DNA from 4 places in the Lelliottia nimipressuralis genome. Region 3 is predicted to be linked to each of the others. Evidence: predicted binding sites of a transcription regulator. Region 3 holds the regulator's gene; each other region holds the start of a gene.
What was found. Region 3 encodes CRP, which controls carbon source genes, mostly activating them, when cyclic AMP is high. Its sites were predicted from a motif close to ATGTGANNNNNNTCACAT; they were not measured.
Positions count from the first base shown of each region.

Region 1 (7,727 bases), 440 kb from region 3:
TTGCCGTCGGGCAAATAGTTATCCAGTAAAATCAGCTGTGGTTGCAGGCTGGAAAGCAGGGACTGCGCCTCGGCGAGGGATGACGCGATACCCACCAGTCTGAGGCGCGGATGTTTGCTAATCAGCTCTGCGTGAAGTTGTGCCAGCTCGTTCTCATCTTCAACGATCAGTACGTCGATATGTTCATGTTGCATAGTCAGTCTCTTCCAGTTCCTGAACAGGGCGCGGGGGAGTGCCCGTGGCGGGAATAAACAGCGAGAAAATAGCGCCCCGGGGCGTGTTATCGGCAACCTCAATGGAGCCGCCAGCCTGGGTGACATAACTGTCGATCAGGTACAGGCCGATACCGTGATCGCCACGCGTTTTGGTGGTGATACCGCGCTCAAAGATCCGCTCGCGGATCTCAGGCCGGATGCCGACGCCGCGATCCGCCACTTCAATAATCAGCTCCCGATCGTTGAGTTTAATCAGCACTTCCACCGGATCGTGGGGGAGCGGGGAACGCTGGGTCGCTTCGATGGCGTTATCGAGCAGATTACCGATGATAGAAATCAGCTCTGCTTCCAGCAGCGGAGCGAAAGGCTTGTCCATCCGGCAGGCGGGATCGAAGTTTAGCTCGACGCCTTTCTCACGCGCCCGCGCCGCTTTCCCCAGCAACAGGCCGCACAGGGTCGGCGAGCTAAAGCGAGAGGAGATAAAGTCCAGTAGCTCCTGGGCATGTTCTGATTGCGCCTGAATGTAGCCAATCGCCTCTTCGTAGCGCCCCATATGCAGCAGCCCGGAGAGCGTCGTCATGCGGTTCAACTGCTCGTGGCGCATGATCCGCAGGTTATCGACGTAGCGTTTTACCTGGCTCAACTGGGCGCTCAGGGAGTCGATCTCGTTGCGATCGCGGAAGGTGATCACCCAGCCCTGAAGGGAATCCTCCAGCATGATCCGCACGCGACTGGCGATCACCGTCAGATCGTTAAAGCGGCAGATCTCATCGTGAGTATCCTTCGCCAGCATGGTCTGGGGGGTAAAAAACGCCACCGGGGCGATCACCTGGCTAATTGGCTGCCCGCGCAGTTCCCGCGCCGGTTGCGGCAAACCGAGAAGCGTGCGCGCCGCCTGGTTGATCACTTCGATCCGATAGTTATCGTCGATGGCGATCACCCCTTCGTAGATCGACTCCATCATTGCCTTTTGCTGGCGCACCAGCAGGCCGATCTCACGCGGCTCAAGAGAGAAAATCTGTTTCTTAATACTGCGGGTGAAAAACCACGAGAAGACGAACAGGGCGATCAGCAGCAGCACCGCAGCGATCAGGATGTTCACCACTTTGCTCACGGTAATGGTGTCGAGGTAACTGGTGAGATACCCCACGGAGACAATCCCTACCACCTGCCCGGCATCGTTGAAAATTGGCGCTTTACTGCGCAGGGAAATCCCTAAACCCCCTTTGCGGATGGTGGTGGTGCTTTTCCCGTGGAGCACGGCGTCGTTATCCCCGCCGACCAGCGTTTTACCGATGCGGTCTTCAAACACCGAATGAAACAGATGCAACCCTTTATTATCACCAATGACAATAAAACTGGCATCGCTGTGGGAGGCTATTTGGTGCATAAAATCATGGATGGCTTTGATATCCTTTTCTTCCACCTCTTTACGCAGATTAGGAATAAGCGCAATCTCCTCCGCCTGTATTTTGGCGCGCGTGCTCATTTCCTGATATAGCTGTCTGCCGACGTCGACATAATAATATCCGCCCAGTAATGCAAACAGCACTGAGAAAAAGACGACCAGCGAAATAAATAGCTTTATCTGAAACGACACTTTCATGACTATCACGCAGGGTATCAATGGGTTTTGCCAATATATCATCTTTTCCCGGCCTGATGCGGGCTTTGCCCGAAACTTGTGATCCCTTGCACAGCGCGACCAGCAAAAGAAAATGTCAAAATCAGGCTTATCTTAAGGCTAATTTAATCAATGTTATTTGTTTGTACATTCCGGAAAAGAAACCATAAAAACCACGGCAATAAATAAGGTGTTAATCACATTAAATAAAAGAAACCATTAAAACCATAGAGGCCATAAAAACTTCGGTTTTAATATGCCTTTCCTCACATAAAGTAAGCCTTTGTGACTCTAAGCTGAACGCACAAATAACCAAGAGGCTTAATTATGAGCACTACTGACGATTCTTTCTCTGTTACCCACGACCCGATTGAAATTCAGAGGCCGTCGCTTAAAGAGCGCTGGTGGCACATTATGGATACCTGGAAAGTCGGGATCATTCCCCTGCCGCTGTTTGTGTTAGCCGGTGCGTTGATCGCCGTGGATTGTCTGGGCGGTAAACTGCCGAGCGATATCGTGGTGATGGTCGCCACGCTGGCGTTCTTCGGTTTTGCCTGCGGTGAGTTCGGCAAGCGTCTGCCGATTGTCGGCAAACTCGGCGCGGCGGCAATTTGCGCCACCTTTATTCCGTCAGCGATGGTGTACTACGGTCTGCTGCCGGATGTGGTGGTCGAGTCCACGACCAAGTTCTACAAATCCACCAACATTCTTTATCTCTACATCTGCTGCATCATTGTCGGCAGCATCATGAGCATGAACCGCACGGTGCTGATTCAGGGCTTCCTGCGCATTTTCTTCCCGATGCTGTGCGGTGAAATTGTCGGCATGATCGTCGGGATGGGCGTCGGCATGGCGCTCGGCCTTGAGCCGTTCCAGATCTTCTTCTTTATCATTCTGCCGATCATGGCGGGCGGCGTCGGTGAAGGGGCGATCCCGCTCTCCATCGGTTACGCCACGCTGCTGCACATGGATCAGGGCGTTGCCCTTGGCCGTGTGCTGCCGATGGTCATGCTTGGCGGCTTAACCGCCATCATCATCTCCGGCTGCCTGAACCAGCTCGGCAAACGCTATCCGCACCTCACGGGTGAAGGCCAGCTGATGCCAAACCGCGCCAATGCAGACGCCAGTGTGTCGCAATCGGCCTTCTCCGGCAAAGCGGATGTGACCACCATTGCCTCCGGTGCGCTGCTGGCGGTGCTGCTCTATATGCTGGGCATGCTCGGTCATAAGCTGATTGGCCTGCCTGCTCCGGTTGGCATGCTGTTTGTGGCGGTGCTGGTTAAGCTCTGCAACGGTGCCTCTCCACGCCTGCTGGAAGGTTCGCAGGTGGTGTACAAATTCTTCCAGACCTCCGTGACCTACCCGATTCTGTTTGCCGTTGGCGTGGCGATCACCCCATGGCAAGAGCTGGTGAACGCTTTCACTGTGAGCAACCTGCTGGTGATTGTCAGCACCGTCTCGGCGCTGGTGGCCACCGGGTTCTTCGTCGGTAAAAAGATTGGTATGCACCCAATTGATGTCGCCATCGTCTCCTGCTGTCAGAGCGGGCAGGGCGGTACGGGTGACGTGGCGATTCTGACCGCAGGCAACCGTATGAGCCTGATGCCGTTCGCCCAAATTGCTACCCGAATTGGCGGCGCGATTAACGTCTCTATCTCGCTACTGGTTCTGGGCAACTTCCTCGTCTAAGTCTTCAGGAAAGAACAATGAAACTCGCAAGTTTTCTGTATCAGGGTAAACGCAGCTACGGCATCGTGCAGGCCGAAGGTGTGGTGGATTTAGGTCGCCGTCTGGGCGATCGCTACAGCGACCTCAAGGCGCTGTTGCAGGGCAACGGCCTGGCGGATGCCACGCGCTATCTCAACGATGTTGCAGATATCCCGATGAGCGCCATCACCTTTTTGCCGGTGATTGAGCAGCCGGAAAAAATCCTCTGCGTGGGGATGAATTACGCCGACAAGCGCAAAGAGTTTGACCAGCACAACCCGGCGCCGACGCTGTTCGTCCGCTTTGCCGATTCCCAGACCGGGCATAACTCACCGGTATTAAAACCGCGCCACTCGTGCGAATTCGACTACGAAGGTGAGCTTGCGGTGATCATCGGCAAAGGCGGCGAGAACATCCGTCGCGAAGAGGCCCTTAGTCACGTCGGCGGTTACAGCTGCTACATGGACGGTTCCGCCCGCGACTGGCAGCACACCTGGTTCACCGCCGGGAAAAACTGGCGGCAGACCGGAGCGTTTGGCCCGTGGATGGCGACAGCCGATGAGATCCCGGACCCGCACCAGTTGGCAATCCGCACCTGGCTCAATGGCCGCATGGTGCAGGAAGACAACACCAGCAGCATGATCCACAAAGTCGCGGAGCTGATCGAGTACATCAGTACTTTTACCCGTCTCAGCCCGGGTGACGTGATCATCACCGGCTCGCCGGGTGGCGTCGGCAAAAAACGTACTCCACCGCTGTTTATGCAGGAGGGCGATCGCATTGAGGTTGAGATCGAAAACATCGGTCATCTGAGCAATGTGATTATGGAAGCACCCGCGCAAACCCTGGCGGCAGCGCACTGATCAAGGCGGCAGCATGCACTCGCAACTCCCTATCGACTTTCGTCAGACGATCGTCGCGCAACACCCGGAACGCTTAAGCCAGATCCGTTATCTGCTGGCGGACAGCGGCCTGGGGCTGGATAACGACATTACGCTGTTTATAGAGGCCTGGTCCGGTTCACAGCTGGTGGGATGTGCGGGGCTGGCTGCCAACGTCATCAAGTGCGTGGCGGTGGATGAAAAGCTGAGGGGCGCGAATCTCAGCGCCCGCCTGCTGGCGGAAGTGGAAAATGCCGCGCTGGCGCGTGGCCATTTTCATCTCTTTCTCTGCACCCGCCCGTGCAATAAAGAGCGCTTCGCCCGCAGCGGTTTCTGGCCGATTGCCCAGAGCGGCAATAACGCCGTGCTGCTGGAGAACACCCCACAGGGGATCGAGCGCTACTGCCGCTCGCTGCAGCGCAGCCGCAGATGCGGGGAGACGATTGGCGCGATTGTGATGAACGCCAATCCGTTCACCCTCGGCCATCGTCATCTGGTGGAACAGGCGGCGAAGCAGTGTGACTGGCTGCACCTCTTTGTGGTGCGCGAGGACGCATCGTTCTTCCCGTTCTGCGCCCGTCTGGAGATGGTGCGCGCCGGTGTGGCACATCTGCCGAATGTCTCGGTGCATGAGGGATCGCAGTACATCATCTCCCGCGCCACGTTCCCGGCCTATTTCCTTAAAGAGAGCGGCAAAGTGCAGCAGGCGTGGAGTGAAATCGACGTGCTGATCTTCCGCGACTTTATCGCCCCTGCGCTGGGGATCACCCATCGTTTTATCGGCTCGGAGCCGTTTTGCGACATCACCCGCCAGTACAACCAGACGCTGCATCAGCTGCTGGCCCCGGCGATCGAAGTAGTGGAGATGCCGCGCATCAAGGTAACAGGCAACGCCATTTCGGCGTCAGAAGTGCGCCGCTTGCTCAAAACACAGCAGTTTTCTCGTATTCGGGAGATTGTCCCGGAATCCACTTTCGCGCATCTCAAAGCGCACTACGTGAAAGATCACGCGCGCGCGGAAGTCGCATAACTATCAGGAATTTATCATGAATATTGTAAGGGAGGCGCTGGCCGGAACGCAGGAGTCCAGCGACCTGATGGTGAAAATCGCCCCCGCCGACGGCGAGCTGGAGATTGTCATCCACAGTGAAGTGATTAAGCAGTTTGGCGAGCAAATTCGCCAGGTGGTCGACGAAACGCTGCGCGCCATGGATGTGCGCCAGGGGTTAATTATCGTTGAGGATAAAGGTGCGCTGGACTGTGTGATCCGCGCCCGCCTGCAGAGTGCGGTGATCCGCGCTTCAGACTCGCAGCAGATCGACTGGAGCAAAATGTCATGAACAAACTCCGTCGCAGTATGCTGTTTTTACCCGGCGCCAACGCCGCCATGCTCTCAACCGCGTTTATCTATCGTCCGGACTCCATCATGTTTGACCTCGAAGACGCCGTGGCCCTGCGCGAAAAAGACACTGCGCGGCTGCTGGTCTTCCATGCGCTGCAGCACCCGATGTATCAGGATATCGAAACCGTGGTGCGTATTAATCCGCTGAGCACGCCGTTTGGCCTGCTGGATCTGGAAGCGGCGGTTCGTGCGGGCGTGGATGTGATCCGCCTGCCGAAAACTGATACCCCGGAAGATATCTTTGAGCTGGAAGGCCATCTGGAACGCATTGAGCGCGAGTGCGGTCGCGAAGTCGGTTCTACCCGCGTGATGGCGGCGATTGAATCGGCGATTGGCGTGATTAACGCCGTGGCCATAGCCCGCAGCTCACCGCGCCTGATCGGCATTGCGCTGGCGGCGTTTGACTATGTGATGGATATGCAAACCGAACGCGGCGACGGCACCGAGCTGTTCTACGCCCGCTGCGCCGTGCTGCACGCCGCACGCGCCGCCGGGATCGACGCCTTCGACGTGGTGTGGTCGGACGTAAACGACGAAGCCGGGTTCCTGCGCGAGGTCAATCTGATCCGCAAAATGGGCTTTAACGGCAAATCCCTGATTAACCCGCGCCAGATCGACCTGCTGCATAACGCCTACGCGCCGACGCAGCAGGAAGTGGATCACGCAAAATTAGTGATTGAAGCGGCAGAAGAGGGCGAACGCAACGGCCTGGGCGTGGTGTCGCTCAACGGCAAAATGGTGGATGCGCCGATTATTAACCATGCGCAAATGGTGCTGGAACGCGCGGCTGCTTCCGGCGTGCGTCGCTAAGGATGACACAATGAATCAGACAGAACTGCTCCACCTGAACTTCCCTCATCTGCGGGAACTTAAATCTTTTGATACCGCCCACAGTGCCACGCCTTGGCTGGCGGATGTCGACGCCAAACACCGCCGCAAACTGTGCGAAACCCTGGAAGAGGCGGTGAAGCGCAGCGGTTTGCAGGACGGGATGACCATTTCGTTCCACCATGCGTTTCGCGAAGGCGACCGGGTCATCAACAACGTGGTCGCGCTGCTCGCGCACATGGGCTTTAAAAACCTGACCCTGGCGTCCAGCTCCCTGATGACCTGCAACGATGCGCTGATCGAACATATCAAAAACGGTGTAATTACCCGTATTTATACCTCCGGGATGCGCGGCAAACTGGCGGATGCCATCTCTCACGGGTTGATGGACGAACCGGTACAAATTCACTCCCACGGCGGACGCGTGAAGCTTCTGCAGGACGGCGAGCTGAATATCGACGTCGCGTTTCTCGGTGTGCCGTGCAGCGACGAGTTTGGCAATGCCAATGGAACTCACGGCAAATCCAGCTGCGGTTCGCTGGGCTATGCGATGGTCGACGCCCATTTTGCTCGCAAGGTGGTGCTGCTCACAGAAGAGCTGGTGCCGTTCCCGAACATGCCCGCAAGCCTGGTGCAGGATCGGGTGGATTATGTGGTGCAGGTCGAGAGTGTCGGCGATCCGGCGAAGATCAGCGTCGGCGCGGCGCGCGTGACCAGCAATCCGCGCGAGCTGATGATTGCCCGCTATGCGGCGGATGTAATCGAGCACTCCGGCTATTTCAAAAACGGCTTCTCGATGCAGACCGGCTCCGGCGCGGCGGCCACCGCCTGCACCCGCTTTATGGGCGAAAAGATGGCGCGAAGCCACGTAAAAGCGCGCTTCGCGCTGGGGGGGATCACCGGTAGCCTGGTCGATCTGCATGAAAAAGGGCTGATCGAAAAACTGCTCGATACCCAGTGCTTTGACGGACAGGCCGCGGCTTCACTGGCTCGCAATCCGAATCACGTGGAGATCTCCACTAACGTTTACGCCAATCCGGGCAGCAAGGCGGCGAGCTGCGATCAGCTTG
Region 1 is NZ_CP167172.1:3,814,202-3,821,928, reverse strand. It holds gene ACB496_RS18360 (response regulator) at 1-194, opposite strand, end outside; gene ACB496_RS18355 (ATP-binding protein) at 184-1,821, opposite strand; gene ACB496_RS18350 (2-hydroxycarboxylate transporter family protein) at 2,167-3,528, shown strand; gene ACB496_RS18345 (fumarylacetoacetate hydrolase family protein) at 3,546-4,409, shown strand; gene citC ([citrate (pro-3S)-lyase] ligase) at 4,423-5,457, shown strand; gene citD (citrate lyase acyl carrier protein) at 5,474-5,767, shown strand; gene citE (citrate (pro-3S)-lyase subunit beta) at 5,764-6,639, shown strand; gene citF (citrate lyase subunit alpha) at 6,650-7,727, shown strand, end outside.
Region 1: a site for CRP is predicted at 2,025-2,042, ahead of ACB496_RS18350 (2-hydroxycarboxylate transporter family protein). Genes of this name have one in related genera too.

Region 2 (7,727 bases), 1.3 Mb from region 3:
TAACCGCCGGATAATCCTGTGCATCTTCAGGCACCTGATGCATCTCCGGAATCGGCACCAGCGGGCCTAAAAAGCGCGGTTCACGTTTGAAGAGATAGAGATCCGCCAGCGCGCCAAAGCGTGCGCCAAACTCACGCACACGAACGCTCCACATATCTTTCGGAGAAGGGACCGCGTAGCACTGCGCCTGAATCCCCATATGCAGGGCAATAAACAGCGCGCGCTCGCAATGGAAGCGCTGGGTGATGATAATAAAATCGTTAGTATCAAAGACTTTACGCGTACGCACAATGGAGTCCAGGGTGCGGAATCCGGCATAGTCGAGAACGATATCCGCCGGATCGACGCCAGCAGCAATCAAATCTTTGCGCATGGTCATCGGTTCGTTATAGCTTTGCTGGGCGTTATCGCCGCTCAGCAGCAGGTAATTGACCTTGCCGCTGTTGTAGGCGTTCAGCGCCCCCTGAATGCGGTAGCGGTAGTACTGATTAATCACGCCGGTGCGATAATACTTGGCCGTCCCCAGCACCACACCCACCTGGCGATAAGGCAAATCCTGCAGATCGTCAAAGATATAGGGGGCGGTTTTCCAGCTCATCCAGCGGTCGAGGCCGAGCACAGTCAACAGCAGAATGCCGACCAGGACACACAGGCTGTAAAACACGCGCTTTAACATGAAGATGGCTCGTTCCGTGGAGGGAAATTTCACTCAGGCTACTTTACCCGCCTGGTAATCGCAAGAAACAGCGGTTTGATTGGGGGGAATTTCATCAGCAGGGCGGGCATTTCTGCCCGCACAGGTCTATTACGCCAGCAGCGTACGGTCGATACTGGTACAGCCGAGCGCCTTGAGGGTGGCGGCGGTGGCGTCCCACTGGATCAGTGGCGCATCGGCCTTTTCTGCCAGAATCGCACGCTGAATATCCGGGTAGTCGTACCCGTTGAGGCTCAGCAGGTTCAGGGCGCCTTGCAGCGGTGGCAGCGTCGGGTTGAATGCCGCGTTTTCGGCATAGCTGCCGCTGAAGATTTTGCCATCACGCAGCTCCAGCGCCACGCCGCTTGGCGACTTGCTGTACGGCGTATGACTTTTGTTTGCCGCCGCAATGGCCGCTTGCGCCAGGTCATCGCCCGCTAACGCATAGCCATGATCCTGGTCGTCCATCAGCAGAGTTTTGATATCCAGGTCTTTCGGGCCAAAGGCGTCCGGCAGGTAATCGCCCAGCGTATGCGGCTCACGGCCTGGCAGGTTGATGCGCAGTTGTAGACCGCTGTTCAGTTCATTCATAAACTGACGGCAGTGACCGCAAGGGGTGTAGTTCACGGTGATGGCCTGCAGCGCTTTTTCCCCACGCAGCCAGGCATGGCTGATGGCGCTCTGTTCTGCATGGACGGTCTGTTGCATGGTCGCACCAAGGAACTCCATGTTCCCGCCGAAATACCAGGTCCCGCTCACGCCGCGCGCAATCGCGCCAACGTTAAAGTGGGAGAGATCGGCTCTGGCGCAGGCAGCAGCCAGCGGCAGTAGTGCGAAAGCCAGCGCGTCTTCGTCCAGTCCCGTAGCCTGTTTAAGCGTCGTGACCTGCTCCGCAGTCAGCAGGGCGGGGAAGTGCGTATCCGCCAGAACCGGAGCCAGGGCTGATTGCAAATTCTCTGCGAGCTGGGCAAAAGCAGTTTGAAAACGTGGGTGCATGGCAATGCCTCATAAAGGTTAATGGATCGGTAGTGTACGGAGCCAATAGCGCTTTATATGTGATCTAGTTCTCATTATGTATGCAACTTATGAAAACAAAATGAAATTTGCGCGACGCATCGCAAATTTTAGCCCACTACCGCCAGAATAATTGGGAACAGGAACGGAGCGATCAATGAGGTCATGATCCCGCAAATCACCAGCGCCAGCGAACTGAACGCGCCTTCCTGATAGTCCAGCTCCGCACAGCGAGCAGTGCCGAGGGCGTGGGAGGCCGTACCCATCGCCAGCCCGCGGGCGGCTTTGGTACGGATACGCATGACATTGAGCAACGTGTGACCAAACACCGCACCCAGGATCCCGACAAAAATCACGCACATGGCGCTAATGGCCGGGATACCACCGATGCTGCCGCCCACGGCCATCGCAATCGGCGTGGTCACGGATTTCGGCAGAATAGAGGCGGCGATTTGCGGCGACGCCCCCATCAGCAGCGCCACTGACGTTCCCGTTACCATGGCGACGACGCTACCAATCAGACAGATGGTGATGATCGATTTCCAACGCGCGCGGATCTGATGCAGCTGCTCGTAAAGCGGAAATGCCAGCGCCACGACGGCAGGCTGGAGCAGATCGTTTAAAATTTTGCTGCCCGCAAAATAGCGTTCGTAAGGAATGCCGGTGAGCAGCAGGAACGGAATAATCACCACCATCGCCACCAGCAGCGGGTTGAGAAGCGGCATCTTGAAACGCGCGGCAAGTTTACGTGCGGCGAAAAACACCACCAGTGTCAATGGCAGCGACCACCAGATATTGGCCATCATTTTTGACTTCCTTTCTGCCCAACGACTTTGCGTTCGCCATGAACCAGATGCGAACTCCAGCTCACGACCAGGAACACGACCAGCGTACTCACTGCGCAGGAGACCAGAATCGGGCCGTATTGCGCTTTAAGCAGATCGTAATATTGCATCACGCCCACGCCTATCGGCACAAACAGCAGCGCCATATAGCGGATCAGCACAAAGCAGCCAGGGTTGACCCACTTCGCGGGCAGAATTTGCAGCGCCAGCAGCAGAAAAAGAATCAGCATGCCGATAATGCTGCCGGGAATGGTGATCGGTAGCAGGGAAGAAATGAAAATCCCGGCATACAGGCAGGCATAGATCAGAATAAAAGCACGCAGATACTGCCAGAGGGTATTCAGAGTTTTGATCATGGTGAAAGTCCTTGATGGAACGCATTCATCATACAATTAAACATAGAAACGTGCTATGGATCACATCATGATTTTTGAGCATACCAGACATTCCTTTTTGGAACGTTAGGCATTTCCCCAGCATTCATAGCAAAAGCCATACAAAACAGTGTAGTTGCGGTGACTATTTTTGAAGCAGTGATATGATAAAAGCCATTCCCGCGATCAGGAGATTCTAATGTCAGAATTCATTTTTTTCCGGAAAGGGACACAGATTTTCGCCGTGGAGAAGGGCAATGCGGAGGGCTCGTCGCACCTGGAAGCGCAGGGCTATGAGCAGGAGTTTGAAGAGATCACGGCGCCCGATGCCCAAAGTGCGCTGGCGCGTTACAACGATATCAAAAAAGAAGATGAGCTGAACGTCTACGCCTTCGCGCTGGGCCCGACGTTCACGCTGCTCATCGTGGTCGTTCTGACGGCGGTGGCCTACGTCGTGATGAAATAGACGCGCGTTAAGCCCTTTGCACCTTTATAGAGAGCGGCTACTATAGCGGGTCTTTTTTCACAGGGTTTTAGAATGCGTGTTTTACTGGCGCCGATGGAAGGCGTGCTCGACTCATTAGTGCGCGAGCTGCTGACTGAGGTAAATGATTACGATCTCTGCGTCACCGAGTTTTTGCGGGTGGTCGATATGCTGTTGCCAGTAAAGTCGTTTTATCGACTCTGCCCGGAGCTGCATCGTCAGAGCCGGACCACCTCCGGTACGTTGGTGCGTATCCAGCTGCTGGGGCAATACCCGGAATGGCTGGCGGAGAACGCGGCCCGTGCGGTAGAACTGGGTTCATACGGTGTCGATCTCAACTGCGGCTGTCCGTCGAAAATGGTCAACGGCAGCGGCGGTGGCGCAACGTTGCTAAAAGATCCTGAGCTGATCTATCGCGGCGCGAAAGCGATGCGTGAGGCGGTGCCTGCCCATCTTCCGGTGACGGTAAAAGTGCGTCTGGGTTGGGACAGTCACGACCGCCAGTTTGAGATTGCCGATGCTGTGCAGCAGGCCGGGGCGACGGAGCTGGTGGTTCACGGGCGCACCAAAGACGACGGCTATAAAGCAGATCGCATCAACTGGCAGGCGATTGGGGAGATCCGCAAGCGTCTGTCGATTCCGGTGATCGCGAATGGCGAAATCTGGGACTACGAAAGTGCGCAGGCGTGTATAAAAGAGACGGGCTGCGATTCAGTGATGATCGGGCGCGGGGCGCTGAACGTGCCTAACCTGAGCCGGGTGGTGAAGTACAACGAGCCGCGTATGCCGTGGCCGGATGTGGTCACGCTGCTGCAAAAATATTCGCGTCTGGAAAAGCAGGGCGACACCGGGTTGTACCATGTGGCACGTATCAAACAGTGGCTGAGCTATTTACGCAAAGAATATGACGAAGCGCTGGGGTTATTTCAGGAAATTCGGACTCTGCAGACATCAGCCGACATTGCGCGGGTCATTCAGGCCAAATAATAGCGTCGGGATCCTCGCATTACTGCGCTCGCAGCCTTTCATAGGGCATATAGCGTTTCACTAAAGGCGATGTGCGCTACGTTTAGCGATATGTTCCTCTGGCGCAGGAGAGCGGGGTGGCAAAACTGAAAACCGCCTCAATAACGATCTGTATCACGTTTTTACGCGTAGTACATTGAGGCTGCGATTGAAACTGATAGAGTGCGAAAACTGGATTGTTACTGCTGCGGCAGGCAAAACCTGATTTTCTGGCATCTGCTGGAGGTCAGGTTTTTTTGTTTCTGGGGTTCTGATGAAAATCGCCAAAATTCTCAATAATAATGTGGTGGTTGTTCTGGATGAGCACATGCGCGAACAGGTCGTGATGGGGCGCGGGCTGGCCTTCCAGAAACGCATCGGTGACGATCTTGACGCTGAGAAAGTCGAAAAGGTTTTCGCACTGCAAAGCGATGAGCTGGCGCGTCGATTAGGGGAATTACTTAGTCAGATCCCGCTTGAGGTAATGACCACCTGCGACCGCATTATTGGGCTGGCGGCGCAGCGGCTGGGGAAATTGCAGGACAGTCTCTACATCACGTTGACCGACCACTGCCATTTTGCCATCGAACGGCAAAAGAAAGGCCTGGCGATCAAAAACGTGCTGTTGTGGGAGATCAAACGTCTGTACCCGAAGGAGTTTGAGCTGGGGCAGGAAGCAAGGGCGATTATCGCCAGCAGGCTGGGGGTGGAGCTTGCCGAAGATGAGGCGGGGTTTATCGCGCTTCACCTGGTCACGGCGCAACTGAACAGCGAAATGCCCGAAGTGATGCACGTCACCCGCGTTATGCAGGAGATCCTGCAGCTGGTGAAGTATCAGCTTCAGCTGGAATATGACGAAGAGTCGCTCAGCTATCAGCGCTTTGTCACCCACCTGAAGTTCTTTGCTCAACGGATGCTGACCCGCACCGTGGTAGAAGATGACGATGTGACGCTGCATACGGCGGTAAAAGACAACTACGCGAAAGCCTGGATTTGCGCCGAGAAAATCGCGCAGTATTTGCAGAAAAGTTATCAGCGCGAGCTGACGACGGAAGAAATTATGTTTCTCACCATTCATATTGAGCGAGTGAGAAAAGAGGGGCGATAAGCTCCAAAATCTGGATTGTTACTGCATAACGCAGGCAAAACCTGAGCGCGGCATCTGAAGAGATGCTGTTCTCGGGTTTTTTTTATTTTTAAACTCAGTCACCAGATGCCTGCGGGCATCGAAGAAAGGAAATCGAGATGGAATATCAAGCTTTGGCGAAGGATATTCTCGGCCACGTAGGGGGCAAAGAGAACATCATCAGTCTGGTTCATTGCGCCACCCGGCTTCGCTTCAAACTGAAAGAAAATCAAAAAGCGGATGCCGAAGGGCTGAAGAAAAATCCGGGCGTGATCATGGTCGTCGAAAGCGGCGGGCAGTTTCAGGTGGTGATTGGAAACCATGTGAATGATGTCTGGAAAGCGGTGCGGGCGGAAGCGGGTTTGCATGACGATACGCCAGTGGCAGCAGACGAGAACGGAGACAAGAGTCATCTTCTCGGGCGCTTGATTGACGTTGTCTCCGGCATCTTTACGCCGTTTATTGGCATCCTGGCGGCATCCGGTATTTTGAAAGGATTGCTGGCGCTGGCCGTGGTTTGCGGCTGGCTCAGCCCCGACAGTGGAACCTACAAAATCTGGTTTGCGGCAAGCGATGCCTTGTTCTTCTTCTTTCCGCTGGTGCTGGGCTACACGGCCGGGAAGAAATTTGGCGGCAATCCGTTTATCACCATGGTCATCGGTGGCGCGCTGACCCATCCGATGATGATTCAGGCGTTTGAGGCCAGCCAACAAACCGGTGCCGTAGCGGACGCGTTTCTCGGGATTCCGGTCACCTGGTTCAACTACAGCGCGTCGGTTATTCCGATTATTCTCGCCGCGTGGGTCAGCTGCTGGCTGGAAAAAAAGAGCGGCAAACTGCTGCCGTCGTCGATGAAAAACTTCTTTACGCCGCTGATCTGTTTAGCGGTTACCGTCCCGCTAACCTTCCTGGTGATTGGGCCGGTAGCGACCTGGCTGAGCCAGCTGCTGGCTAACGGATATCAGGTGATTTATGTCCTGGCCCCGTGGCTGGCGGGCGCTGCGATGGGCGCGCTGTGGCAGGTGTGCGTGATCTTCGGCCTGCACTGGGGGCTGGTGCCGCTGATGATCAATAACCTGGCGGTACTGGGGCATGACTCAATGCTGCCGATGCTGCTGCCTGCGGTGATGGGGCAAGTGGGTGCCGCGCTGGGGGTCTTCCTGCGCACGCGCGATGCGCGTCTGAAAATGCTGGCGGGCTCATCGGTAACGGCGGGGATTTTTGGTATCACCGAGCCTGCGGTGTATGGCGTGAACTTGCCGCTGCGTCGTCCGTTCATCTTTGGCTGCGTGGCCGGGTCGATTGGCGGGGCCATCGTGGGCCTGAGCCAGGCTTACGTTTACTCTTTCGGGTTCGCCAATATCTTTACCATTGCGCAGATGATCCCGCCGGGTGGCATTGATGCTTCGCTGTGGGGGGGCATTATCGGAACTGTGGTTGCTCTGATTTTGAGTTGCGTGCTGACGCTGGTTGCAGGGATGCCGGGGCGCGCAGTTGAGACGACGCCGGTCGCACTCACCGCTGGCGAAGACGATGTACTTTCGCCAATGAGCGGAACGGTTCTGGCCCTGAGTCAGGTGCCAGATGCCACCTTCGCGAGCGGTCTTCTCGGTCACGGCGCGGCCATTATCCCGTCTGACAACAACGTTTTCGCCCCGTTTGCGGGTGAGGTTGCCTCGCTATTCCAGACCAAACACGCGATTGGCCTGCTAAGCGACAGCGGCATTGAAGTGCTAATCCACGTCGGTATCGACACCGTCAAGCTCGACGGCAAGCATTTCACCGCTCACGTGAACGTGGGCGATAAAGTGAAGCCTGGCGATCTGCTGCTGGAATTCGACAGACAGGCCATTCTTGACGCCGGATACGATCTGGCCACCCCGATTCTTATCAGTAACAGCGACAGTTATGCAGAGGTGATCACCGTGGCGGCCAGCGCCGTCAACGCCGGTTCGCCGCTGCTGACCGTCAGCCATCAATAACAGGAGAACGTGATGAAAACTTTCCCGGATACATTTTTATGGGGCGGCGCGGTTGCTGCCAACCAGGTAGAAGGCGCCTACCTTGAAGATGGCAAAGGCCTGTCAACGTCGGACGTCCAGCCGAAAGGGGTATTTGGCCCGGTGGTAGAGCGCGTTCCGGGCGACAGCGGAATTAAGGATGTGGCGATCGATTTTTATCATCG
Region 2 is NZ_CP167172.1:2,999,247-3,006,973, reverse strand. It holds gene sanA (outer membrane permeability protein SanA) at 1-676, opposite strand, end outside; gene cdd (cytidine deaminase) at 806-1,690, opposite strand; gene ACB496_RS14395 (CidB/LrgB family autolysis modulator) at 1,819-2,514, opposite strand; gene ACB496_RS14390 (CidA/LrgA family protein) at 2,511-2,909, opposite strand; gene ACB496_RS14385 (hypothetical protein) at 3,127-3,393, shown strand; gene dusC (tRNA dihydrouridine(16) synthase DusC) at 3,466-4,398, shown strand; gene licT (BglG family transcription antiterminator LicT) at 4,691-5,524, shown strand; gene bglF (PTS beta-glucoside transporter subunit IIABC) at 5,662-7,524, shown strand; gene ACB496_RS14365 (glycoside hydrolase family 1 protein) at 7,537-7,727, shown strand, end outside.
Region 2: a site for CRP is predicted at 2,958-2,975, ahead of ACB496_RS14390 (CidA/LrgA family protein). Genes of this name have one in related genera too.

Region 3 (7,727 bases):
GGGTTTTTCGCGGGTCTATCAGCGCTATCTGCTCAACCTGCTGAAAGCTAACGCCGCGCGTAAGCTAAAGGCCTATCCGGACACTCTGCCCATCAGCCTGCAACAGCTGAAGCGGATGCGCCGTCTTCGCGAGTTTGATGATCTGATCACGTCGAAGATCCACGGCTTTGCCGACGCGATCGACTACTATCGTCAGTGTAGCGCGATGCCGTTGCTGAACCAGATCACCAAACCGACGCTGATCATCCATGCGAAAGATGATCCCTTTATGGATCATCACTCGATTCCGGCCCCGGAACATCTGCCTGCAAACGTGCAGTATCAGCTGACCGAACACGGCGGCCACGTCGGCTTTATCACCGGGACGTTACTTCGCCCGAAAATGTGGCTGGAATCGCGCATCCCTGACTGGTTAACCCCATTTCTGGAGAGAGTAAAATGATGATTCCCTGGCAGGATCTGGCTCCCGAAACGCTGGATAGCCTGATTGAAAGCTTTGTATTACGCGAAGGCACCGATTATGGTGAACATGAGCGTTCGCTTGAACAAAAGGTCGCCGATGTAAAACGGCAGCTACAGAGTGGCGAGGTGTTGCTGGTGTGGTCTGAACTGCACGAAACCGTCAACATCATGCCGCGCAATCAGTTTCGCGGTTGATTGTTCCATCTTTCCAGTCAGGGAGTTGCTATGTCCGCCAGACATCCGGTTATTGCCGTTACGGGTTCGAGTGGTGCGGGAACCACCACCACCAGCCTCGCTTTTCGCAAGATTTTCGCACAGCTCAATCTGCGCGCTGCCGAGGTTGAGGGCGACAGTTTTCATCGCTTCACCCGTCCTGAAATGGACATGGCTATTCGTAAGGCCCGGGATTTAGGTAAACACATCAGCTATTTCGGGCCAGACGCCAACGACTTTGGCCTGCTGGAACAAACTTTTCAGGACTACGGCCACACGGGCAAAGGTCAGTCGCGTAAATATCTGCACACCTACGATGAAGCGGTGCCATGGAATCAGGTTCCTGGCACATTCACCCCGTGGCAGCCCCTGCCGGAGCCAACGGACGTGTTGTTTTATGAAGGCTTGCACGGCGGCGTGGTGACTCCACAGCACGATGTGGCACGCCACGTGGATCTGCTGGTCGGCGTGGTGCCGATTGTCAATCTGGAGTGGATTCAGAAGCTGACCCGTGACATGAGCGAGCGCGGCCATTCGCGTGAAGCGGTGATGGATTCGGTCGTGCGCTCGATGGAAGATTACATCAACTTCCTGACGCCGCAGTTCTCGCGGACCCACATCAACTTCCAGCGCGTCCCGACGGTGGACACCTCTAACCCGTTTGCGGCGAAAACAATTCCGTCGCTGGACGAGAGTTTTGTGGTGATTCACTTCCGCAATCTGGAAGACATTGATTACCCCTGGCTGCTGGCGATGCTGCAGGGCTCATTCATTTCCCATATCAATACATTAGTGGTCCCGGGCGGGAAGATGGGGCTGGCGATGGAGCTGATCATGATGCCGCTGGTGCAACGGCTGATGGAAGGCAAGAAGATCGCCTGAGTTCAGTCGCCGGGGAGCGCTTCGCTATCCGGCTGAATCATGCGGTGACAGGCCCGGCAAGCGTAGCGCTACCGGGCGTAGTGTTAAGCGTCGATCACTTCGTAGGAATGCGTAATGTTCACCGCTTTTTCCAGCATCAGCGCCACGGAGCAGTACTTCTCCGCAGACAGATCCACCGCACGGGAAACCGCCGCATCCTTCAGCTCTTTACCGGTGACGATAAAATGCAAGTTGATGTGCGTAAACAGACGTGGCGCCTCTTCGCGACGCTCTGAGGTCAGCTTCACTTCGCAGTCCGTCACGTCATGACGACCTTTCTGCAGAATCGAAACCACGTCAATCGCGCTGCATCCGCCCGCCGCCATCAGTACCACTTCCATCGGGCTTGGCGCTTTATCTCCGGAGTTGCCGTCCATCAAAATCTGGTGTCCTGAAGCGGATTCGCCAAGGAACGTTAAACCTTCAACCCATTTCACACGCGCTTGCATTTTCATTAACTCCAAAGTTGCATTTTTCCGAACAGATTACGCGTGCGTTACAATTCTCGCAACGGAAGGCGACCTGCATCATGCTGAAGCGAGACACCAGGAGACACGCGGCTAAAGCTATGCTAAAACAGTCTCGATGCTACAGTAATACATTGACGTTACACATGTATGCAGAGGACATCAAACTTTACTGGCTGCGAACAGTGCGACAGCCACTTCCCAGGTACGGGTAAGAATTCGATTGCAACCCCAGAGTCAGGATGCGATTTTGACTCTGAGACAGCTTATAACAGAGGATAACAGCGCATGGTGCTTGGCAAACCGCAAACAGACCCGACTCTCGAATGGTTCTTGTCTCATTGCCACATTCATAAGTACCCATCGAAGAGCACGCTGATTCACCAGGGTGAAAAAGCGGAAACGTTGTATTACATCGTCAAAGGCTCGGTGGCAGTGCTGATCAAAGATGAAGAAGGGAAAGAGATGATCCTTTCTTATCTGAACCAGGGCGATTTCATCGGTGAACTGGGCCTGTTTGAAGAAGGCCAGGAACGTAGCGCCTGGGTGCGTGCGAAAACCGCGTGTGAAGTTGCAGAGATCTCCTATAAGAAATTCCGCCAGCTGATCCAGGTGAACCCGGACATCCTGATGCGTCTTTCTTCGCAGATGGCTCGCCGCCTGCAGGTCACTTCCGAGAAAGTGGGTAACCTCGCCTTCCTGGACGTAACAGGCCGCATCGCGCAGACCCTGCTGAACCTGGCGAAACAACCTGACGCCATGACCCACCCGGACGGTATGCAAATTAAAATTACCCGTCAGGAGATTGGTCAGATCGTCGGCTGTTCTCGTGAAACCGTTGGCCGTATCCTGAAAATGCTGGAAGATCAAAACCTGATCTCCGCTCACGGTAAAACTATCGTGGTCTACGGAACGCGTTAATTCCGGAACGAACGGCGTGCCATCGCGAGGTGTCACGCCGTTTTTGTCTCTGACGATCATGTGGCGCAGGCTGATTTATCACCCCGAAGTTAACTACGCACTACGTCAAACTCTGGTGTTATGTCTTCCCGTGGCTGTCGGTTTAATCCTGGGCCATCTGCAACATGGGCTGTTGTTCTCTCTCGTTCCTGCCTGCTGCAACATTGCCGGTCTCGATACACCGCATAAACGCTTTTTCAAACGCCTGATTATCGGCGGCTGCCTGTTCGCCGGATGTAGCCTGGCCGTGCAGCTGCTGCTGGCCCGTGATATCCCGCTGCCGTTAATCCTGACCGTGCTGGCTATGACGCTGGGCGTCACGGCGGAGATCAGTTCGCTGCACGCTCGCCTACTGCCCGCCTCACTGATAGCCGCTATTTTCACACTGAGCCTCGCCGGAAATATGCCCGTCTGGGAGCCGCTGCTGATCTATACGTTCGGTACCCTGTGGTACGGGCTGTTTAACTGGTTCTGGTTCTGGATGTGGCGGGAGCAGCCCCTGCGCGAATCCCTGAGCCTGCTCTACGTCCAGCTCGCGGACTATTGCGAAGCCAAATACACCCTGCTGACGCAACACACAGACCCGGAAAAATCATTGCCCCCGCTGCTTACGCGCCAGCAAAAAGTGGTCGACTTAATCAGCCAGTGCTATCAGCAGCTGCATATGCTGGCGGCCAATAAAAACCATGAATACAAGCGACTGCTGCGCGTCTTCCAGGTGGGGCTTGATCTACAGGAGCATATTTCGGTCAGTCTGCATCACCCGCAGGAGGTGCAAAAACTGGTGGAGCGCAGCCACGCCGAAGCGGTGATCCGCTGGAATGCCCAGACGGTCGCGGCCCGCCTGCGGGTGCTGGCTGACGATATTCTTTACCACCGTTATCCCACGCGTTTTACAATGGATAAACAGCTGGGCGCGCTGGAGAAAATTGCCCGTCAGCATCCGGATAATCCGGTTGGGCAGTTTTGCGCGTGGCACTTTAGCCGCATCGCACGCGTGTTGCGCACTCAGCGCCCGCTCTACCCGCGCGACCTGATGGCCGATAAACAAAAGCGTCTGCCGCTGCTACCGGCACTGAAAAGCTATTTATCACTGAAATCTTCCGCCCTGCGCAATGCCGCACGCATCAGCGTGATGCTGAGCATCGCCAGCCTGATGGGCGTCGCGCTGCACTTACCCAAGCCCTACTGGATTTTAATGACCGTGCTGTTTGTCACGCAGAATGGCTATGGCGCGACGCGCGTGCGAATACTGCACCGTGCGCTCGGGACGTTTGCCGGGCTGGTGATTGCCGGTATCACACTGCACTTCCATGTTCCTGACGGCTATACCCTGCTGGGAATGCTGGTCATTACCCTGGTCGGCTATCTGATCATCCGCAAAAACTACGGCTGGGCAATGGTTGGGTTTACAGTGACGGCGGTATATACCCTGCAACTGCTGACCCTGAACGGCGAACAGTTTATCGTGGCGCGACTGGTGGATACATTGATTGGCTGTCTGATCGCCTTTGGCGGCATGGTCTGGCTGTGGCCACAGTGGCAGAGCGGGCTGCTGCGCCAGAACGCCCACGACGCCCTTGAAGCGGACCAGCAGGCCATTCGTCTGATCCTGAGCGACGATCCCAAACCTTCGCCGCTGGCGTACGAGCGCATGAAGGTCAACCAGGCGCACAACGCGCTGTATAACTCCCTCAACCAGGCGATGCAGGAGCCGGGCTTTAATTCAGACTATCTGGCAGATATGAAACTGTGGGTGACGCACAGCCAGTTCATCGTCGAACACATTAACGCGATGACGACCCTGGCGCGCGAGCACACGATGCTGACGCCGGATCTGGCGCAGCGCTATTTGCAGTCGTGTGAAATTGCATTGCAGCGTTGTCAGCAGCGTCTGGAGTACGACGCGCCGGGAGAGTCGGGAGACTCGAACATTCTGGAAGCGCCAGAGACGCTCACCCACGGGCCGATGAGCACTCTGGAGCAGCATTTACAGCGCGTAATAGGACATCTGAACACCATGCACACCATTTCGTCGGTGGCATGGCGTCAGCGTCCGCATCACGGGATTTGGCTGACGCGGATTATGCGCCGTAAGACGTCGTGAGGTTTGCGGCTCCGTAGGTCGGAACAAAACGAAGCCGCGACTCCATTAGCCCTGAACGATCTTCTTCACTGCACTGGCAAAGCGGTTCATACCGTCATCGATATCCTGCCCTTCAATCACCAGCGACGGCGCAAAGCGCATCACATCCGGCCCGGCATTCAACACCATCACCCCTTCGTGGGCAGCGGCGTGGAGGAAATCGCGCGCGCGACCTTTGTACTGCGGCTTCAGTTCCGCACCGACTAACAGTCCCATGCCGCGAATATCGCTGAACACGTCGTACTGCGCGTCGATCTGCTGGAGATGCTGCACAAACTGCTCACGCTTCGCGTTTACGCCGTTCAGCACTTCCGGGGTGTTGATAATATCGAACGCCGCCCCGGCGATCGCGCACGCCAGCGGGTTGCCGCCATAAGTGGAGCCGTGAGAGCCGACGTGGAAGGCCGAGGCGATCTCTTGCGTCGTCAGTACGGCGCTCACCGGGAAACCGCCGCCGAGCGCTTTGGCACTGGTCAGGATATCTGGCGTTACGCCGTAGTGCATATAGGCAAACAGATCGCCGGTACGTCCCATACCGCTCTGCACTTCATCAAAGACCAGCAGCGCCTGATGCTCATTGCACAGCTCGCGCAGTCCTTTCAGGAATTCTGGCGTCGCGGCCATCACGCCGCCCTCGCCCTGGATCGGCTCAACCACCACCGCGCAGGTGTGATCGTCCATCACCGCTTTTACCGCATGCAGATCGTTAAACGGCACGTGGATAATATCAGCGGGTTTTGGACCAAAACCGTCGGAATATTTCGGCTGCCCGCCCACGGAAACGGTGAACAGCGAACGGCCATGGAAGGCGTTATGGAAAGCGATAATCTTGCTTTTGTATGGGCTGTGACGCGTGGAAGCGTAATAGCGCGCCAGCTTAAAGGCGGTTTCATTGGCTTCGGTGCCGGAGTTCATGAACAGCACACGCTCGGCAAAAGTGGTATCAATGATCTTACGGCCCAGGCGCAGCGCCGGTTCGTTGGTGAACACGTTGCTGGTGTGCCACAGGGTTTCCCCCTGGGTTTTCAGCGCCTCAACCAGCGCCGGATGGCAGTGCCCCAGCGCCGTCACCGCAATGCCGCCCGCGAAATCAACGTACTCTTTGCCCTGTTGATCCCATACCCGACTGCCTTTCCCTTTCACCGGGATAAACTCCGCCGGTGCATAAACCGGCAGAATCACTTCATCGAATGTTGCGCGCGTAATTGCAGGTTGTTCAGTTGCCATGTCATGCCCGTCCGTTTTATGTCACATTAATTGTGAAAATATAATCACAAAATATGCATAAAAAATCACAACAAGGCAATAAAAATTCAGCGATTGAGGAAATTGGCGAGAAGCTGGTGGCCCTGTTCGCTCAGAATGCTCTCCGGATGGAACTGCACCCCTTCGAGGTCCCACTCGCGATGGCGAATGCCCATGATCTGACGGGTGTCGCTCCAGGCGGTGACGTCAAAGCACGCGGGAAGCGTGGTCGGGTCGATCACCAGCGAGTGGTAGCGCGTAACCGTCAGCGGGTTATTCAGCCCCTGAAAAACTCCCATACCGGTGTGGGTGACCGGTGAGGTTTTGCCGTGCATCACGCGTTCGGCACGAACAATGGTCGCACCAAACACCTGCGCGATAGCCTGATGACCGAGACAAACCCCCAGAATCGGCAGTTTGCCGGAATAGTGGCGGATGACCTCCAGCGAAATACCCGATTCGTCAGGCGTACACGGCCCCGGTGAAATCACGATTTTCTGCGGGGCCAGTGCGTCGATATCAACCAGCGTGATGTCATCGTTGCGCCGGACAATGACCTCTGCACCCAGTTCACAAAAGTACTGGTAAAGGTTCCAGGTAAAGGAATCGTAGTTATCAATCAGCAGGATCATGGCGGCTCCGGGACAAAAATAGCCGCCCTATTCTACTCAGTTTCCCGCGCTTCGCTCACTACTTTGGCAAAGATGGCGTTGAGCGCGGTTAGATCGCCCATCGCCCCGCTCTGGTTGGCCGCCGACCACGCATCCGGATCGATGCCCTGCCAGCTCAGCTGATAGCCCGCGTGGATTGCCAGCTGCTCGAAGAAGACGCGCTGCGCGATGCCGTTGCCAATGCGAAACGGGTGCAGCACGTTAATCTCGCAGTAGTAGTGGCTGAGTCTGGCAATAAACGCCTCGCGCTCAAGGCCGGTGAGATAGTGCTCCTCCTCCAGGTCCTGCATCAGGGCGTTGCCCTCTTTTTCGATGTAGGCAAAATGGCAAAAACGGGTATCGCCCTGATAGATATCGACCTCACGAATCGCCCCCGCCCAGCTAAAAATATCCTGATAAAGGTGGCGATGGATGGCGCACAGATGCGGCAGCCCGCGGGCCGGCGGGCCGAGAGGCAGCGTGGCCGCGCGCAGGGCGGTGAGTTCGTAGGAGGCCTGTGCCAGGCGCTCCGCCTGACGAATACTGAGCGCATTACGCATCACATTCAGGCCGGGATAGAGGTACGGATCGCGGTCGTCACCAATTTTATCGCTCATAGTGCCTCCTGAGTTCCTGAATACGAACCTCCGCGTCCTGCGCACT
Region 3 is NZ_CP167172.1:4,250,302-4,258,028, forward strand. It holds gene ACB496_RS20470 (hydrolase) at 1-442, shown strand, start outside; gene ACB496_RS20475 (YheU family protein) at 439-657, shown strand; gene ACB496_RS20480 (phosphoribulokinase) at 688-1,557, shown strand; gene ACB496_RS20485 (OsmC family protein) at 1,641-2,045, opposite strand; gene crp (cAMP-activated global transcriptional regulator CRP) at 2,352-2,984, shown strand; gene ACB496_RS20495 (YccS/YhfK family putative transporter) at 3,043-5,130, shown strand; gene ACB496_RS20500 (aspartate aminotransferase family protein) at 5,176-6,396, opposite strand; gene pabA (aminodeoxychorismate synthase component 2) at 6,483-7,046, opposite strand; gene ACB496_RS20510 (putative adenosine monophosphate-protein transferase Fic) at 7,079-7,681, opposite strand; gene ACB496_RS20515 (YhfG family protein) at 7,671-7,727, opposite strand, start outside.

Region 4 (7,727 bases), 470 kb from region 3:
TGGAGAACGCTTCGCTGTCTGCGATTGCGTTAGCCACGATTTCAGTCCCTTTACGGAAGTTAGGGAATTCGAACACGCCAACCGGGCCATTCCACAGAATGGTTTTCGCGTTTTTCAGGATGTCAGCCAGTTTCTGTGCAGACACGTCGCCCAGGTCCAGAATCTGCTCTTCATCTTTGATGTCGTTTACAGACTTCAGCGTCGCGGTCGCCGTTTCAGAGAACTCGGTTGCTACGCGCACGTCAGTTGGGACAGGGATATCGCAAGTGGTCAGAAGACGTTTTGCTTCGTCAACCAGGTCTGCTTCATACAGGGATTTACCCACGTTGTGGCCTTGAGCGGCAACGAAGGTGTTCGCGATACCACCGCCAACGATCAGCTGGTCAGCGATTTTAGACAGGGAATCCAGAACGGTCAGTTTGGTAGACACTTTAGAACCACCAACGATAGCAACCATTGGACGTGCTGGTTCTTTCAGTGCTTTACCCAGTGCTTCCAGTTCGTCAGCCAGCAGTGGACCTGCGCAAGCTACGTCTGCGAATTTACCGATACCGTGGGTCGAAGCCTGAGCACGGTGAGCCGTACCGAATGCATCCATCACGAAGACGTCGCACAGTGCAGCGTATTTTTTGGACAGTGCTTCGTCGTCTTTCTTCTCGCCTTTGTTAAAGCGAACGTTTTCCAGAACAACCAGTTCACCTGCAGCCACTTCAACGCCGTCCAGGTAGTCTTTAACCAGACGTACCGGGCTGGACAGTTTGTCTTTCAGGTAATTAACAACCGGCAGCAGAGAGAATTCTTCGTTGTACTCGCCTTCGGTCGGACGACCCAGGTGAGAGGTTACCATCACTTTCGCACCCTGTTTCAGTGCCAGTTCGATGGTTGGCAGAGAAGCACGAATACGCGCATCGCTGGTCACTTTGCCATCTTTAACAGGTACGTTCAGATCGGCACGGATGAAAACGCGTTTACCTGCCAGATCCAGATCGGTCATCTTAATTACAGACATGGTGAATCCTCTCGTTGATTCTTAAAGTTTTGCATGCGCACTTTGCGCCCTACCTGAAACCTTGTGCGGCCATGGCTAACGTGGTGTCGAGCATCCTGTTAGCAAAGCCCCATTCATTATCGCACCACACCAGCGTTTTGATGAGGTGAGCACCGCTGACCCGCGTCTGTGTACCATCGACAATGGCACTGTGCGGATCGTGGTTAAAATCTACTGAGACCAACGGTAATTCCGTATAGTCAACTATACCATGAAATGCACCCTGTGCCGCTTTTTGCAGCAACAGGTTGACTTCACTGGCTTTTACCGGTTTTTTAACCGTGACACTGAGGTCAATCGCGGTGACATTTATGGTCGGCACGCGAACCGCAATGGCTTCAAAACGGTCGTTAAACTGCGGAAAAATTCGGGTAATTCCGGCCGCCAGTTTCGTATCCACCGGAATGATTGACTGACTCGCCGCACGTGTGCGACGCAAGTCCGGGTGATACGCGTCGATAACCTGCTGATCGTGCATGGCGGAGTGAATCGTGGTTACTGTGCCCGATTCGATGCCATACGCATCGTCTAGCAGTTTGATGACCGGAATAATGCAGTTTGTGGTGCAGGAGGCATTAGAGACAATACGGTGTTCGGCTTGCAGCTCGAGATGGTTCACGCCGTAGACGACGGTTGCGTCGAGATCGTGACCACCGGGATGGGAAAACAGGACTTTCTTCGCGCCTGCTGCCAGATGCGCCTCGCCGTGTTCGCGATTGCCGTACACGCCGGTACAATCCAGCACCACATCCACACCCAATTCACGCCACGGCAGCGCGTCAATACTGCGCTCATGCAGGACGCGAATCACATCATCGCCGACGAACAGTTGCTCTCTTTCCTGGCGTACATCCCAGGCAAAGCGCCCATGGCTGGTATCGTATTTCAACAAATGCGCCATACCCGCCGCGTCTGCCAGTTCATTGACAGCCACTACGGTGATTTCCGCCCGACGTCCTGATTCATATAATGCGCGAACCACGTTACGTCCGATGCGACCAAAGCCATTAATCGCTACGCGTACGGTCATAGGTCTCCTGCAAGGCTATCCCTGAGATTGAGGTGGCTGAAAGAGTAATCCAGCTACGCTCATAGGGGAATCCTTGCCTGTCACAAACTGCGACTGATTGGTCAATTGTCGAACATTTAATCGACTGAAACGCTTCAGCAAGAATAAGCGAAACGGGGAATAAAAGGAACGTTCGCCCGGAGGGATTCGCCATTTATCTGACTTGCGTCACATTTCTTCGTCCATTTACCGCGGAATTATTCCACTCCGGCGAAAACATATTCGCCCTCAGCCGTCATCCGTGGCGTCAGGTCCGCCGTTCGACTATCGCAAAGAACAGGCGCCACGTTTGGACCCTCAGTGCGCAAATTAAAGGCTACTCTCTTCCTTCGGCAGTTTTTCCCCATATAAAAAAACCAGGCGGTATTGCTACCCACCTGGTTTTTTTATAGCGCCCGGCAAGACTCTCGCCGCCGGGCGTTTACGCGATTACAGCAGTTCTTTCGCTTTCGCGACTACGTTCTCAACGGTGAAGCCAAACTCTTCGAACAGCAGTTCTGCAGGTGCAGATTCGCCGAAGGTGGTCATACCGACGATGGCACCGTTCAGGCCCACGTATTTGAACCAGTAGTCAGCGATACCCGCTTCCACAGCCACGCGCGCAGAAACGGCTTTCGGCAGTACGGATTCACGGTAAGCCGCATCCTGTTTGTCGAACGCGTCGGTAGACGGCATGGAGACCACGCGCGCTTTCACGCCTTCGGCAGACAGTTGATCCCACGCAGCTACCGCCAGCTCAACTTCAGAACCGGTCGCGATGATAATCAGCTGTGGCTGACCTGCGCAGTCTTTCAGCACATAACCACCGCGAGCGATGTTAGCCAGCTGCTCTTCGGTACGATCCTGCTGTGCCAGGTTCTGACGAGAGAGAATCAGCGCGGTTGGACCGTCCTGACGCTCAACGCCATATTTCCACGCTACCGCAGACTCAACCTGGTCACATGGACGCCATGTGGACATGTTCGGGGTCACGCGCAGAGAAGCCACCTGCTCAACCGGCTGGTGAGTCGGGCCATCTTCGCCCAGACCGATAGAGTCATGGGTATAGACCATTACCTGACGCTGTTTCATCAGCGCAGCCATACGCACGGCATTACGCGCATATTCTACGAACATTAGGAAGGTAGAGGTGTACGGCAGGAAGCCACCGTGCAGAGAGATACCGTTCGCAATGGCGGTCATACCGAATTCACGCACACCGTAATGGATGTAGTTACCGGCGGTATCTTCGTTGATCGCTTTAGAACCAGACCAGATCGTCAGGTTAGACGGTGCCAGGTCAGCAGAGCCGCCGAGGAATTCTGGCAGCAGTGGACCGAAAGCTTCGATCGCATTCTGAGACGCTTTACGGCTGGCAATTTTAGCCGGGTTAGCTTGCAGCTTAGCGATGATCTCTTTCGCTTTCGCGTCGAAATCTTCCGGCATGTCACCTTTCATACGACGGGTGAATTCTGCCGCTTCCTGCGGGAAGGCTTTTGCGTAAGCTGCGAATTTCTCATTCCAGACGGACTCTTTCGCCTGGCCTGCTTCTTTGGCATCCCACTGAGCGTAAATCTCAGACGGGATTTCAAATGGCGCGTATTTCCAGCCCAGCTGTTCGCGGGTCAGTGCAATTTCTGCGTCGCCCAGCGGTGCGCCGTGAGAATCGTGAGTACCCGCTTTGTTTGGAGAACCGAAACCGATGATGGTTTTGCACATCAGCAGGGATGGTTTGTCAGTCACGGCACGCGCTTCTTCTGCTGCACGTTTAATCGCGTCTGCATCGTGGCCGTCAACACCACGCACAACGTGCCAGCCGTAAGCTTCGAAACGTTTTGCGGTGTCGTCAGTGAACCAGCCTTCAACGTGACCATCAATGGAGATGCCGTTGTCGTCGTAGAACGCAACCAGTTTACCCAGTTTCAGAGTACCGGCCAGGGAGCACACTTCGTGAGAAATGCCTTCCATCATGCAGCCGTCGCCCATGAAAGCGTAGGTGAAGTGATCAACGATATCGTGACCTGGACGGTTGAACTGTGCCGCCAGCGTTTTCTCTGCAATCGCCATACCGACCGCATTCGCAATACCCTGACCCAGTGGACCGGTTGTGGTCTCAACGCCCGCGGTATAACCCACTTCCGGGTGACCTGGGGTTTTGGAGTGCAGCTGACGGAAGTTCTTCAGCTCTTCGATTGGCAGCGCATAACCCGTGAGGTGCAGCAGGCTGTAGATCAGCATAGAGCCGTGGCCGTTGGACAGCACGAAGCGGTCGCGGTCAGCCCAAGATGGGTTCTGCGGGTTATGGTTCAGGAAATCACGCCACAGGACTTCGGCAATGTCAGCCATACCCATAGGGGCACCCGGGTGACCGGATTTGGCTTTCTGTACTGCGTCCATGCTCAGCGCACGAATAGCATTAGCAAGCTCTTTACGTGAGGACATTTTAACTCCAGATCGGACTGTTAAAGGCCGCGCCCTTGACGACAGCGCGTTTTGGGCTATGCCAGAAAAAAGTGCCAACAATGTAACCCAAGCGACAAAGCATGTACATGGAGCATTCTTTTGCCCTTTAAGAAATCTCTGGATCACGCTCGCATGTTGCGCAATCTACTCGCCCGGGGCTCCAGATATTCCTTATACTTAGCGCGACTGCGGCTTCGCTGCCGGAGCATTTTTCAGACTTTTTTCAGTTAACGAGTACGGAAGCAACATCATGAAAATGCGTGCAATAGTGCTGGCCCTGGGTACGACGCTCCTGCTGAGCGGTTGTCAGAATATGGATTCAAACGGTCTGATGAGCTCTGGCGCAGAAGCCTTCCAGGCTTATTCCCTGAGCGATGCGCAGGTCGTCGCGCTGAGCGACCAGGCGTGTAAAGAGATGGACGGAAAAGCGACCATCGCACCGGCCAGTAGCACTTACGCGCAGCGTCTGAACAAGATTGCCGCCGCGCTGGGCGATAACATCAACGGCCAGGCAGTGAATTACAAAGTCTATATGGCGAAAGACGTGAACGCGTTTGCGATGGCGAACGGCTGTATCCGCGTTTACAGCGGGTTAATGGACATGATGACGGATAATGAAGTCGAAGCGGTGATCGGCCATGAAATGGGCCACGTCGCACTCGGCCACGTGAAGAAAGGTATGCAGGTGGCGCTCGGCACCAATGCCGTGCGTGCGGCGGCAGCCTCTGCAGGCGGTATCGTTGGCAGTCTGTCCCAATCCCAACTGGGTGATGTGGGCGAAAAACTGGTTAACTCCCAGTTCTCCCAACGTCAGGAGTCAGAAGCGGACGACTACTCCTACGATCTGTTGCGCAAGCGCGGGATCAATCCGTCAGGCTTAGCCACCAGCTTTGAGAAACTGGCAAAATTGGAAGAAGGCCGTCAAAGCTCAATGTTTGACGATCACCCGGCGTCCGCAGAGCGTGCGCAACATATCCGCGATCGCATGGCGGCAGACGGGATCAAATAATCCCCTCCAGAAAAGCCAGTAACGACACGGGCAGCGCACCGTCACCCGGGAGTACGTGAGGGTGACGGGCACTGCCCGGTTTCAAAATGGCGAGTCAAACAGCCCGATTACTCGCCTTTTTTGGCTGCCTGAATGTACAGCATTTCCAGCGCCAGTGTTGCAGCGGCCAGAGCCGTGATTTCAGACTGATCGTACGCTGGCGCCACTTCTACCACGTCCATTCCCACGATGTTCAGGTCTTTCAGACCGCGAACCAGTTTGATCGCACGGTCAGACGTCAGGCCACCAATGACCGGCGTACCGGTGCCCGGTGCAAACGCGGGGTCCAGGCAGTCGATATCAAAGGTCAGGTAGACAGGCATGTCGCCGACAATCTGCTTCACCTGTGCGATGATATCGTCCACGCCACGATCGTTCACCTGGCAGGCGTCCAGCACGGTGAAGCCGTTATCTTTGTCGAATTCAGTACGGATACCGATCTGCACAGAGTGATTTGGATCGATCAGGCCTTCGTTCGGCGCAGTGTAGAACATAGTGCCATGGTCAAACTCGCAGCCGTTCGCGTAGGTGTCCGTGTGGGCATCGAAATGCACCAGCGCCATTTTACCGAAATGCTTCGCGTGCGCGCGCAGCAGCGGCAGCGTCACAAAGTGGTCACCGCCGAAGGAGAGCATGCGCTTACCGGCAGCCAGCAGTTTTTCTGCGTGCGCCTGCAGTTTTTCGCTCATTTCACGCGCGTCGCCGAAGGCATACACCAGATCGCCGCAGTCGACGACGTTCAGGCGCTCACGCATATCGAAGTTCCACGGGAAACGGTTGTGCTCCCAGGCCAGGTTGGTAGAGACCTGACGAATGGCCGCCGGACCGTGACGGCCACCGGCACGACCGGAAGTTGCCATATCAAACGGAACGCCGGTGATTACCCAGTCAGCGTCGCTGTCGTACGGCTGGAAGTTCATCGGGAGACGTAAAAAACCAAACGCGTTAGATACCAGAGAGTTGTCGTACTGATGACCTAAAGTGCTCATGTCCTGACCTCATGTAGAGTCGATGCATTAAAAATAGATGAAAAAAAATCCCCTCCGCGTCGTTAAACCCGACGAGGAAGGGATTGATTCGGAAACTGCATGTTGGTGCGAATTATCGCCGTTAATTCGTACAGGTTCAAGTATCCCGTAGGCCCGGTAAGCGCAGCGCCACCGGGCATTAACGGTTACTCGTCTTCCAGATAGGTGTACCCGTACAGACCCGCTTCAAACTCTTCCAGGAACTGTTGCTGCAGCGCAGCGTCCAGATCGGTGTTTTTCACCTGATCGCGGAACTGAGTCAGCAGTTTTTTCGGATCCAGCTGCACGTACTCCAGCATGTCCGCCACGGTGTCGCCCTCGTCGGAAAGCTCCACTTCGACGTTGCCGTCAGGGAAGACAAAGACGTCAACCGCTTCGGTATCACCGAACAGGTTGTGCATGTTGCCTAAAATTTCCTGATACGCACCGACCATAAAGAAGCCCAGCATTGGCGGGTTCTCAGGATCGTACTCCGGCATTGGCATGGTGGTGGCAATCCCGTCGCCGTCCACGTAGTGATCGATAGCGCCGTCGGAATCACAGGTGATGTCCAGCAGCACTGCGCGACGTTCCGGCGCATGATTCAGCCCTTCCAGCGGCAGTACCGGGAACAGCTGATCGATACCCCAGGCATCCGGCATCGACTGGAACAGCGAGAAGTTGACGTAAATCTTATCCGCCATACGTTCCTGCAGTTCGTCGATAATCGGACGGTGCGCACGGTTGCTCGGGTCGAGCTGTTTCTGCACTTCGTGGCACATATTCAGATACAGCTGCTCTGCCCACGCGCGTTCCTGCAGGCTAAAGGTGCCGGATGAATAGCCGACGTGAATGTCATGCAGATCCATCTGGCTGTCGTGCAGCCATTCACGCAGAGAGCGACGGGTGCCCGGCTCATGCATCTCCTGCCAGGTTTCCCACATGTTTTGCAGAGCACGCGGCGCATCGTCTTGCGGTGGTGTCGCTTCCGTATTCTCGCTGCGTTCAACACCGATAATATTGGAAACCAGCACCGTATGGTGCGCGGTTACCGCACGGCCAGACTCGGTGATCACCGTTGGATGCGGCAAACCGTTCTCTTCACAGGCATCA
Region 4 is NZ_CP167172.1:3,784,424-3,792,150, forward strand. It holds gene pgk (phosphoglycerate kinase) at 1-1,009, opposite strand, end outside; gene epd (erythrose-4-phosphate dehydrogenase) at 1,059-2,078, opposite strand; gene tkt (transketolase) at 2,547-4,538, opposite strand; gene ACB496_RS18185 (M48 family metallopeptidase) at 4,810-5,568, shown strand; gene speB (agmatinase) at 5,676-6,596, opposite strand; gene speA (biosynthetic arginine decarboxylase) at 6,782-7,727, opposite strand, start outside.
Region 4: a site for CRP is predicted at 2,274-2,291, ahead of epd (erythrose-4-phosphate dehydrogenase). Genes of this name have one in related genera too.